DNA from 2 places in the Burkholderia lata genome. Region 2 is predicted to be linked to the other one. Evidence: riboswitches for the same ligand, from Rfam matches in the RefSeq annotation. Region 2 holds a riboswitch; the other holds the start of a gene.
The links. Region 2 has a riboswitch for manganese ahead of BCEP18194_RS10750 (TMEM165/GDT1 family protein). Riboswitches for the same ligand answer to the same signal wherever they lie in the genome.

Region 1 (4,381 bases), on a different replicon from region 2:
GATCAGCGAGTCGTCCGGGAAGCGCGACAGCGCGAAGCAATAGTCCTGCTCGGCGTCGTGGCAGTAGATGTTGGCGAAGCTTTCGTCGTCGTCGAGATCGGACGTCGCCGCGCCGATGGTGGCGTGAAGTTCCATGAATGTGGGTTCCTGCGTATGGGATTAGGGGTTATCGGGTTGAATGGAGTGCCGTTTCGCTCGCGGCTGCCGCGCCCGGCGCGACGCCGGTGACGCACGACGCATCGGCATCGCGCGCCTTCAGCCACAGCCCGAATTCCCGCATGACGTCGACGATGGGCCGCAGCCGGTCGCCGTCGGCGGTCAGATCGTACTCGACCCGTACCGGCACTTCCGGATAGACGGTGCGCAATACGAGCCCGGCGTCTTCGAGTGCGCGCAGGTCGAGCGTGAGCATCCGTTGCGAGATGCCGGGCATGTCGCGCCGCAGGTCGCTGAAGCGCCGCGGCCCGTCGAGCAGATACGACACCAGCAGCAGCCGCCAGCGGCCGCCGAGCAGGCGCATCGCTTCTTCAACGGAACATCCTGTCGCACTCGTTTTCATCGTGCTGAATCCTGGTCGGTAAACTTTTTGTGACTACGGCACAAACGACTGCCGTCTTCTCAGCGTTGCGCCGATGCGAGATATTAGCGCCCGCGTCGCGGCGAATCGATACATGGACAACCCACGAAGGACACGCATGAAGCTCTATCACGCTCCCGGAAGCTGTTCCCAGGCCATCTGCATCGTGCTGCGCGAAGGCGGCATCGACGCGGAGATCATCCAGGTCGACGCGCGCAAGCACGTCATTGAAGACGGGCGCAATTACTACGATGTGACCGAACTCGGCTATGTACCGCTGCTCGAACTCGACGACGGCACGCTGCTGCGCGAAGGGCCGGTGATCGCGCAGTATCTCGCGGATCGGTGTCCGCAAGCCGAACTCGCGCCCGCATACGGCACGCTCGGCCGTTATCGGCTGATGGAGTGGCTGAACTTTCTCACGGCGGAAATCCACAAGGGTTTCATTCCGCTGCTGTACGCGGTGCAGGCGGGGAAATACGTCGACCCGGCGAGAGCGAAGCTCGACAGCCGTTTTGCGTGGATCGACCGCCAGCTCGCCGGCAACGCGTTCCTGACGGGCGACACGTTCACGGTCGCCGATGCATACCTGTTCGCGCTGACGGGCTGGGGCAAGGCCGAGTGGCTGCGGTCGGTGTACCACGCGGATATCGACCTGACCGGGTATGCGCATCTGCGTGCGTGGTACGAGCGGGTGCGGGCGCGGCCGGCGGTGCAGCAGGTGCTGCAGGCCGACTCGCGACCGAACGCATCCTGACGCGCTCAGCGCGCCAGCGTCAGGACCAGGTACCCCGCATAGCCCGCGCCGTTCGCCAGCAATGCCCAGATCGCGAGCCCGCGCGCGCGTGCATTGAAGCGCAGCCATGCCGCCGCCGCGAGCGTGATGATCACGCCGGTCAGCACTTCGGGGCGCGGCTCCCAGGGCGTGAGCATGATGCCGATCGCCGGCAGCAGCGTGCCCTGGAACACCATCGCGCCGGTGATGTTGCCGAACGCGAGCGTGTCCTTCTTGCGGCGGATCCACAGCACGCTGTTGACCTTCTCCGGCAATTCGGTTGCGATCGGCACGATGATCAGCGACAGCAGCAGCGCCGATACGCCGAGCACGTGCGACACGCCTTCCACGCCGTGAATGAAGCCCTTCGCGCCGCCGACCAGCAGCGCGACGCCGATGAGCAGTTGCAGCGCGATCGTCGCGAGGTTGGTCGGCAGGCCCAGGCGTGACAGGAACATCGTGTGCGGCGCCTCGGTGCCGTGCCCGGCATCGACGAGCTGGTTCGACGCCCGGAACGTCATCACGACATACATCACGTAGATGCCGACCAGCATCGCCGCGAGCAGCGCGCGCACGGCCCAGTTGTGATGCGGGACGAACATCGCCGCGGTGGCCAGCGAGAACGCGGCGAGGAAGTAGTTCATGTCGCGCACGAAGCCGGTGCGTTCAGGCGCGATCGTGCCGCGCAGCCCGCGCGAGCGGATCACCGCGAGCGTCATCAGGAAGGTGGTGAGCGTCGCGAGCATCAGCGGCGCGCCGAGAATCGCGCCGACGCCGATCTCCTCGTTCACGGCCTGGTTCGCGGTGCCGCCGGCGAGCGCGAGCAGCGGCACCATCGTTTCGGGCAGCGCGGTGCCGACGGCCGCGAACAGCGAACCGGTTACGCCTTCGGAAATCTTCAGGCGTTCGCCGAGATGTTCGAGCGCATTGGTGAAGACTTCGGCGGCGACGAGGATGACGATCAGCATGAACGCCAGTTCGAGGAACATGAAAGTCATGCGGCACCTCCGCAGGCATGCGCGCGGACGGCGGCGAAACGCGGGGAGAGGGCGGTGGGGAACATGGGGACTCCGTGGTCGGACGCTGACGAACCATGGCGCATCCGACGACGTCCGACCAGGAACGACGCGATGCGCCCATGGTCTCGCCAAGCCGATCAGGCTGAACGCGCCACGGCCGCAGGCCGAGTGTGTTGACGCGTTCGCTTTCCAGGGACGGAAAGCAGGCTACTCCCCAAAGACGAAGGGCAGTCTAGCCGAGCGGATTGCTTTCGGCAAGCTTGCGCAGGCATACCCACTCATCGGATGGGGAAAGGGGCGTGCGTGGCGGGTACTCATGCCGGATCGGGAGGCATTCGGCACGCGTTGGCCTGGGTGTTGCGTGCGTGGCCTGAATGAGAATCGCTAACCGGCTTGCGCTGTCGTGCCGCGCGGAAAATAAAGCGCAAACGTCGTGCGCCCGTCACGGCTCGCGACCTCGACCTTGCCGCGATGCAGCTCCATGATCGACTTCACGATCGCGAGCCCGAGCCCCGCGTTGCGCGCCGCGCCGTGCCGCGACGAATCGATGCGGTAGAAGCGTTCGAAGATCTTGTCGACCTGCTCGGGTGGAATCGCGGCGCCGCGATTCGTGACTTCGACGACCGCGTAGCTGCCTTGCGCGGAAACCGCCAGCTCGATCGTCGACGCGGCTTCCGCATGTTCGAGCGCATTCGACGTGAGGTTGCTGACGGCGCGCCGGAACAGCGTCGCATCGGCGACGACCGGCGCTTCGCCATGCACGTCGATGCGCACGCCGGCTTCGTCGGCCAGTGCCTGGAAATACGACGCGAGCCGGCGCAGCTCGCTGCCCGCGTCGAGCTCGGTGGTTTTCAGGTGCTGCCGCGCATTGTCGGTGCGCGCGAGAAACAGCATGTTCTCGATCATCCGCTGCAGCCGCTCGCATTCCTCGATGTTTGAATCGATCAGCGCTTCGTATTCCTCGGTCGTGCGCGCGCGCGACAGCGTGACCTGCGACGAGCTGATCACGTTGGCGAGCGGCGTGCGCATGTCGTGCGCGAGATCGGACGAGAATTGCGACAGCCGCACGAACGCGCGTTCGAGGCGGTCGAGCATCCGGTTGACCGACGTTGCGAGCTCGCGCAGCTCGACCGGGCCGCCGCGCGCGTCGAGCCGCGCGTTCAGGTTGTGTGCCTCGATGCGCGACGTCTGCCGGCCGAGGCTCTCGACCGGGCGCAGGCCACGCGAAGCGACCGCGTAACCGAGCGCACCGACCAGCAGCGCGCCCACGGCCGCCGCGAGCCAGATGTCGACGCGATAGCTTTCGAGCAGCGACTGGCGATCGGTCGCCGTGCGCGCCAGCGCGACCTGGATCGCGTCGCCGGACGGCAGCGTGGCGCGTGCGTACACGCAACGCGACGTGCCGATGCCGGGCGGCGAACAGGTGAACGGCCCGCGGGCTTCGCCGGCCGGATGCGGCGCCGAGATCACCGATGCGAGCGTGTTGCCGGCTTCGTCGGAATGCTCGACGATCGGGCGGTGCTGCGCATCGTAGATGCCGAGATACACGCCGGGATGCGACAGCAGCACCTCGTGAAACACGGCAGGATCGGCACGCAGCGCGGCGATCGATCCGCTCGCGTGCGCGAGCTGCAGGAACTGGTTGAGCTTGCCGGAGATCTCGATGTCGTCGCGCCGCGTGAGTTCGGCGGACAGCGAGCGGTACAGGTACGCGCCGGTCAGCGCGAACACGAGCGCGGCGACGACGGCGAACGCGAGCGTCAGGCGCCGCAGCAGCGAATACGAGCCGGAGCTGCGCGTCACGAACGATCCTCGAGCACGTAGCCCATGCCGCGGATCGTGTGGATCAGTTTCTTCTCATAGGTGTTGTCGATCTTCGCGCGCAGGCGCTTGATCGCCGCATCGACGACGTTCGTGTCGCTGTCGAAATTCATGTCCCAGATCTGCGACGTGATGAAGGTGCGCGTCAGCACTTCGCCCTCGCGCTCGGCGAGCAGTTGCAGCAGCGCG
Region 2 (4,381 bases):
CGAGGAAGGCCCGCCCGCGTACATCTACGAAGCGCTCGACGTGCTGAAGGTCGACCGGATCGACCACGGCGTGCGCAGCATCGAGGACGCGGCACTCGTCGAGCGCCTCGCGAAAACGCGCACGGCGCTCACCGTGTGCCCGCTGTCGAACCTGAAGCTTTGCGTGTTCGACGACATGGCGAAGCACACGCTGAAGGCGCTGCTCGATCGCGGCGTCGCGGTGACGATCAACTCCGACGATCCGGCTTATTTCGGCGGCTACGTCAACGAAAACTACTTCGCGACGGCCGAAGGGCTGCAACTCACGGATGCCGAAGTCCATGCGGTGATCCGCAACGGCTTCGAGGCGTCGTTCATCGAACCGGCGCAGCGCGACGCACTGTACGCGCGCCTCGACGCGTACTGGCAGGCCGCGTGACGGCCGGCATCGAGGAACGCTGACAGATGAAACACGGCAACGGCATCCGCTTCGCGACCACCGGCCCGGCCTTGCGCCGGGACGACCGCGCGCGTGAGCGCACGGCGACGGCGTTGTTCGTCGTCGCGCGCGCGTGCCTGCCGTCGCGATTTGCTGTTGCGCTCGCCACCGCATCGGTCGCGAGCGCAACGGCTGCGAGGCCCGCCGGCAACCACTCGCTGGCGGCTTCGGCCGCCACGTTCGCCCGCGCTATCGCATCCGGTCGTGCCGCACGCAGTGTGCCGCACCCGCTCGCCAGGCGCCGCCTTGCCCTCGTGCGGCGTCGCTCGTTTTCTTCTGTTCGCCTTACCTTGATGCAGGACCATTCGTCATGACGCAAACCGCTTTTCGTTCCCAGCTGCTGACCTTCAACGGCGACCCGGCGCAATCGAGCCAGGCCGCGAACTACGAGACCGACGGCCTCCTGATCGTCGACGACGGCAAGGTCGTCGCGGCCGGCCCGTACGCGCAGCTCGCCGCGACGCTCGCGCGCGACACGATCGTCCACGACCTGCGCGACAAGCTGATCGTGCCCGGCTTCATCGACACGCACATCCACTATCCGCAGACGGACATGATCGCGTCGCCGGCGCCGGGCCTGCTGCCGTGGCTGGACAAGTACACGTTCCCGACCGAGCGCCAGTTCGGCGATCCCGAGCATGCGCGCGAAGTCGCCGACTTCTTCGTCGACGAACTGCTCGCCTGCGGCACGACGAGCGCGCTCGTCTACTGCACGGTGCACAAGCAGTCGGCCGATGCGCTGTTCGCGTCGAGCGACGCACGCGACCTGCGGATGATCGCGGGCAAGGTGCTGATGGACCGCAACTGCCCCGAATTCCTGCGCGATACCGCGCAATCGGGTTACGACGACAGCGCCGAGCTGATCGACCGCTGGCACGGCAAGGGCCGCCAGATGTACGCGCTCACGCCGCGCTTCGCGCCGACGTCGACCGAAGCGCAGCTCGAGGCGTGCAGCGAGCTCGCGCGCCGCCATCCGGACGTGTTCGTGCAGAGCCACGTCGCGGAAAACGTCGACGAAGTGAAATGGGTGGCCGAGCTGTTCCCCGGCCATCGCAGCTATCTCGACATCTACGACCGCTACGGTCTGCTGCGCCCGCGCGCGGTGTACGGCCACTGCATCCACCTCGACGACGAGGACCGCCGCCGGATGGCCGAGACGCGCACGGTCGTCGCACACTGCCCGACCTCGAACTTCTTCCTCGGCAGCGGGCTGTTCGATTTCGACAAGGCCGGTGAATACGACGTGCCCGTCACGCTCGCGACCGACGTCGGCGGCGGCACGTCGTTCTCGATGCTGCAGACGATGAACGAGGCGCACAAGGTCGCGCGGCTGTCGGGCCACCACCTGACCGCGACGCGGATGTTCTGGCTCGCGACGGCCGGCGCCGCGCAGGCACTCGACCTTACCGATACGGTCGGCACGCTCGCGCCGCGCACCGAGGCCGACTTCGTCGTGCTCGATCCGCAGGCCACGCCGCTGCTCGCGCGCCGCACGAAGCGCGCGGATTCGCTCGAGGAGCTGCTGTTCGCATTCGCACTGCTCGGCGACGACCGCGCGGTGTACCGCACCTATGCGGCCGGCAAACTCGTTCACGAGCGCGGCGCGGCACGCCGCGCGGCCGCGTAACAGCGTTCCGGGCGCGTTTCCCGGCAGGCGCGGGCATCCGCCACCGTGCCTGCCGGGCCTCCCGTCCCGCCGGAGATTGCCGTCCGCCGATCCCACCCCGACGCCACGCGCAGCGCCCTCCAACGGCTTTCCCGCGCGCGACGCGCCGTGCTAGAATTCGCCGCTCATTGGGGAGTAGCCGCTCCGCTCGATGTCCCGCGCTCCCGGCGCGCATCGTGACGGAGGCGTCCGTCAACAGACTTGGCCGTCAGGCCATGGCGGACGCAGCCACGTTGGCCTGGCGAGACCGATGGTTCACAGCGCGCCGCATCAGGGCCCGGCGCGCGGTGGATCGTCGCTCGCACGCACAACATCGGCCCGTGGAACCCCATCCGTGTCCCAAGCCTTCCTGATCTCCACCGGCGCCGTCGCCCTCGCTGAAATCGGCGACAAGACCCAACTGCTTTCCCTCGTACTGGCCGCGCGCTATCGCAAGCCGGTGCCGATCATTCTTGGCGTGCTCGTCGCGACACTCGTGAACCACGGTTTCGCCGGCGCGCTCGGCGAATGGCTCGGCGTGCTCGTCACGCCGTCGATCATGCGCTGGGCGCTCGCATTCTCGTTCATCGCGATGGGGTTGTGGATCCTCGTGCCGGACAAGCTCGACGACGACGAAGCCAATACGAACCGTTCGCGGCTCGGCGTGTTCGGTGCGACCCTCGTCGCATTCTTTCTCGCGGAAATGGGCGACAAGACGCAAATCGCGACCGTCGCGCTGGCCGCGCGCTTCCAGGACTACATCGGTGTCGTGGCCGGCACGACGTTCGGGATGATGCTCGCGAACGTGCCCGCGATCCTGCTGGGCGACCGCTTCGCGCACCGCCTGCCGACGAAGCTCGTGCACGGCATCGCGGCCGTGCTGTTCGTCGTGCTCGGCGCGCTGGCGCTGCTGGGCATCGGGGTCTGACGGGGAGGAAAATGGCGGGCGCGGCCGGACGGCCGCGCCGAGACTGACGCTGCGTTACTTCGTGGCGGCGGGCCCCGAAGCGGGCGCCGCCGGCACCGCGCGCTCGTTGGCGGCCGGCGCCGCCGGGCCGCCGCGCTTGTCGACCGGTAGCCGGACCGAACGGACCGCACCGTTCGACAGCGGGAAATCGGCGAGCGCGCTGCGCGCGAGGAACGGCATCGCGTACAGCAGCGTGCCGTTGTCACCGGTCGTGCGCGCGGACACGTTGTACACCTCCTTGCCCGTCGCGCGTTCGGTGATGCGGATGCCGAGCGTGTAGTCGAACACCTGGTACGTCTGCGCGACGTAGCCGGCCGGCATCGGCCCCCAGGGCCCCCACGGGCCCCACGGCCCGCGCCGCCAGTACGGCCCGGGCGCAAACCACGGATCGTAATAGACCGGCTGCGGCACCGTCACGAGATCGCTGCCGACCGCATAGGTCAGCCCGACGAGGTACCGCGCCTGCGCCTGCGGCACCTGCCGGAACGCATACGTGGACAGTTCGTTCGCGACGATCGGCTCGTAGGTCGACTGCTCGATGCTGTTCTTCTGCGCATCGGTGCGCGTGAACGCATAGGTGCGTGTCGCGTCGCTGCCGCTCCAGTCGGAAAAGGCCGTGACCTGGGTCGTCACGTAGCTGGTGCAGCCGGTCAGCAGTGCCACGCACAGCACCGCCGCCCAGCCCGCACCGCGTTGAATCCATTCGCGTTTCATGTTGATCCTCTTCGATCCGTCACCCGTTCGTCGCACCGCGCGAACCGTAACGGGATGCCGATAATACGCGGACTCCCGGAACCGGTAAAAAGTTCGCCCGGCACGCGGCCGTCAGCCTTTGTACAATGGCCCGGTTCGCCCGGCCCGTGCCACGGGCCCGTCCCCCACTCCACCGATCTCGACGACCATGTCCGACAACGCCTCTTCCACCGTGATCCGCCGCGCCGACTACACGCCGCCGGCCTTCCTCATCGATTCCGTCGCGCTCGAATTCGATCTCGCGCCGGCCCGTACGATCGTCAGGAACACGATGCGCGTGCGCCGCAATCCGGACGCCGCGCCCGCGCCGCACCTGGAGCTGATGGGCGAAGCGCTCGAATTCCTCGGCGCACACCTGGACGGCGCGCCGCATGGCGCCGTGCGTGCACACGAACACGGGCTGACCGTCGAGAACGTCCCCGACGCGTTCGAGCTGACGCTCGAAAGCGCATGCGCACCCGACCAGAATACGACGCTGTCCGGCCTCTATGTGTCGAGCGGCAACTTCTTCACGCAGTGCGAAGCCGAAGGTTTCCGC

Region 1: linked by a shared signal. The riboswitch ahead of BCEP18194_RS36560 (sodium:calcium antiporter) and the one ahead of BCEP18194_RS10750 (TMEM165/GDT1 family protein) in region 2 are both predicted to bind manganese.

The regions. Positions count from the first base shown of each region.
Region 1 is NC_007511.1:3,136,656-3,141,036, reverse strand. It holds gene BCEP18194_RS36575 (hypothetical protein) at 1-135, opposite strand, end outside; gene BCEP18194_RS36570 (winged helix-turn-helix transcriptional regulator) at 167-559, opposite strand; gene BCEP18194_RS36565 (glutathione S-transferase C-terminal domain-containing protein) at 696-1,334, shown strand; gene BCEP18194_RS36560 (sodium:calcium antiporter) at 1,340-2,350, opposite strand; yybP-ykoY riboswitch at 2,435-2,599, opposite strand; gene BCEP18194_RS36555 (heavy metal sensor histidine kinase) at 2,756-4,174, opposite strand; gene BCEP18194_RS36550 (heavy metal response regulator transcription factor) at 4,171-4,381, opposite strand, start outside.
Region 2 is NC_007510.1:1,057,709-1,062,089, reverse strand. It holds gene BCEP18194_RS10765 (adenosine deaminase) at 1-418, shown strand, start outside; gene BCEP18194_RS10760 (hypothetical protein) at 445-792, shown strand; gene guaD (guanine deaminase) at 789-2,105, shown strand; yybP-ykoY riboswitch at 2,263-2,384, shown strand; gene BCEP18194_RS10750 (TMEM165/GDT1 family protein) at 2,479-3,051, shown strand; gene BCEP18194_RS10745 (DUF4136 domain-containing protein) at 3,106-3,804, opposite strand; gene pepN (aminopeptidase N) at 3,992-4,381, shown strand, end outside.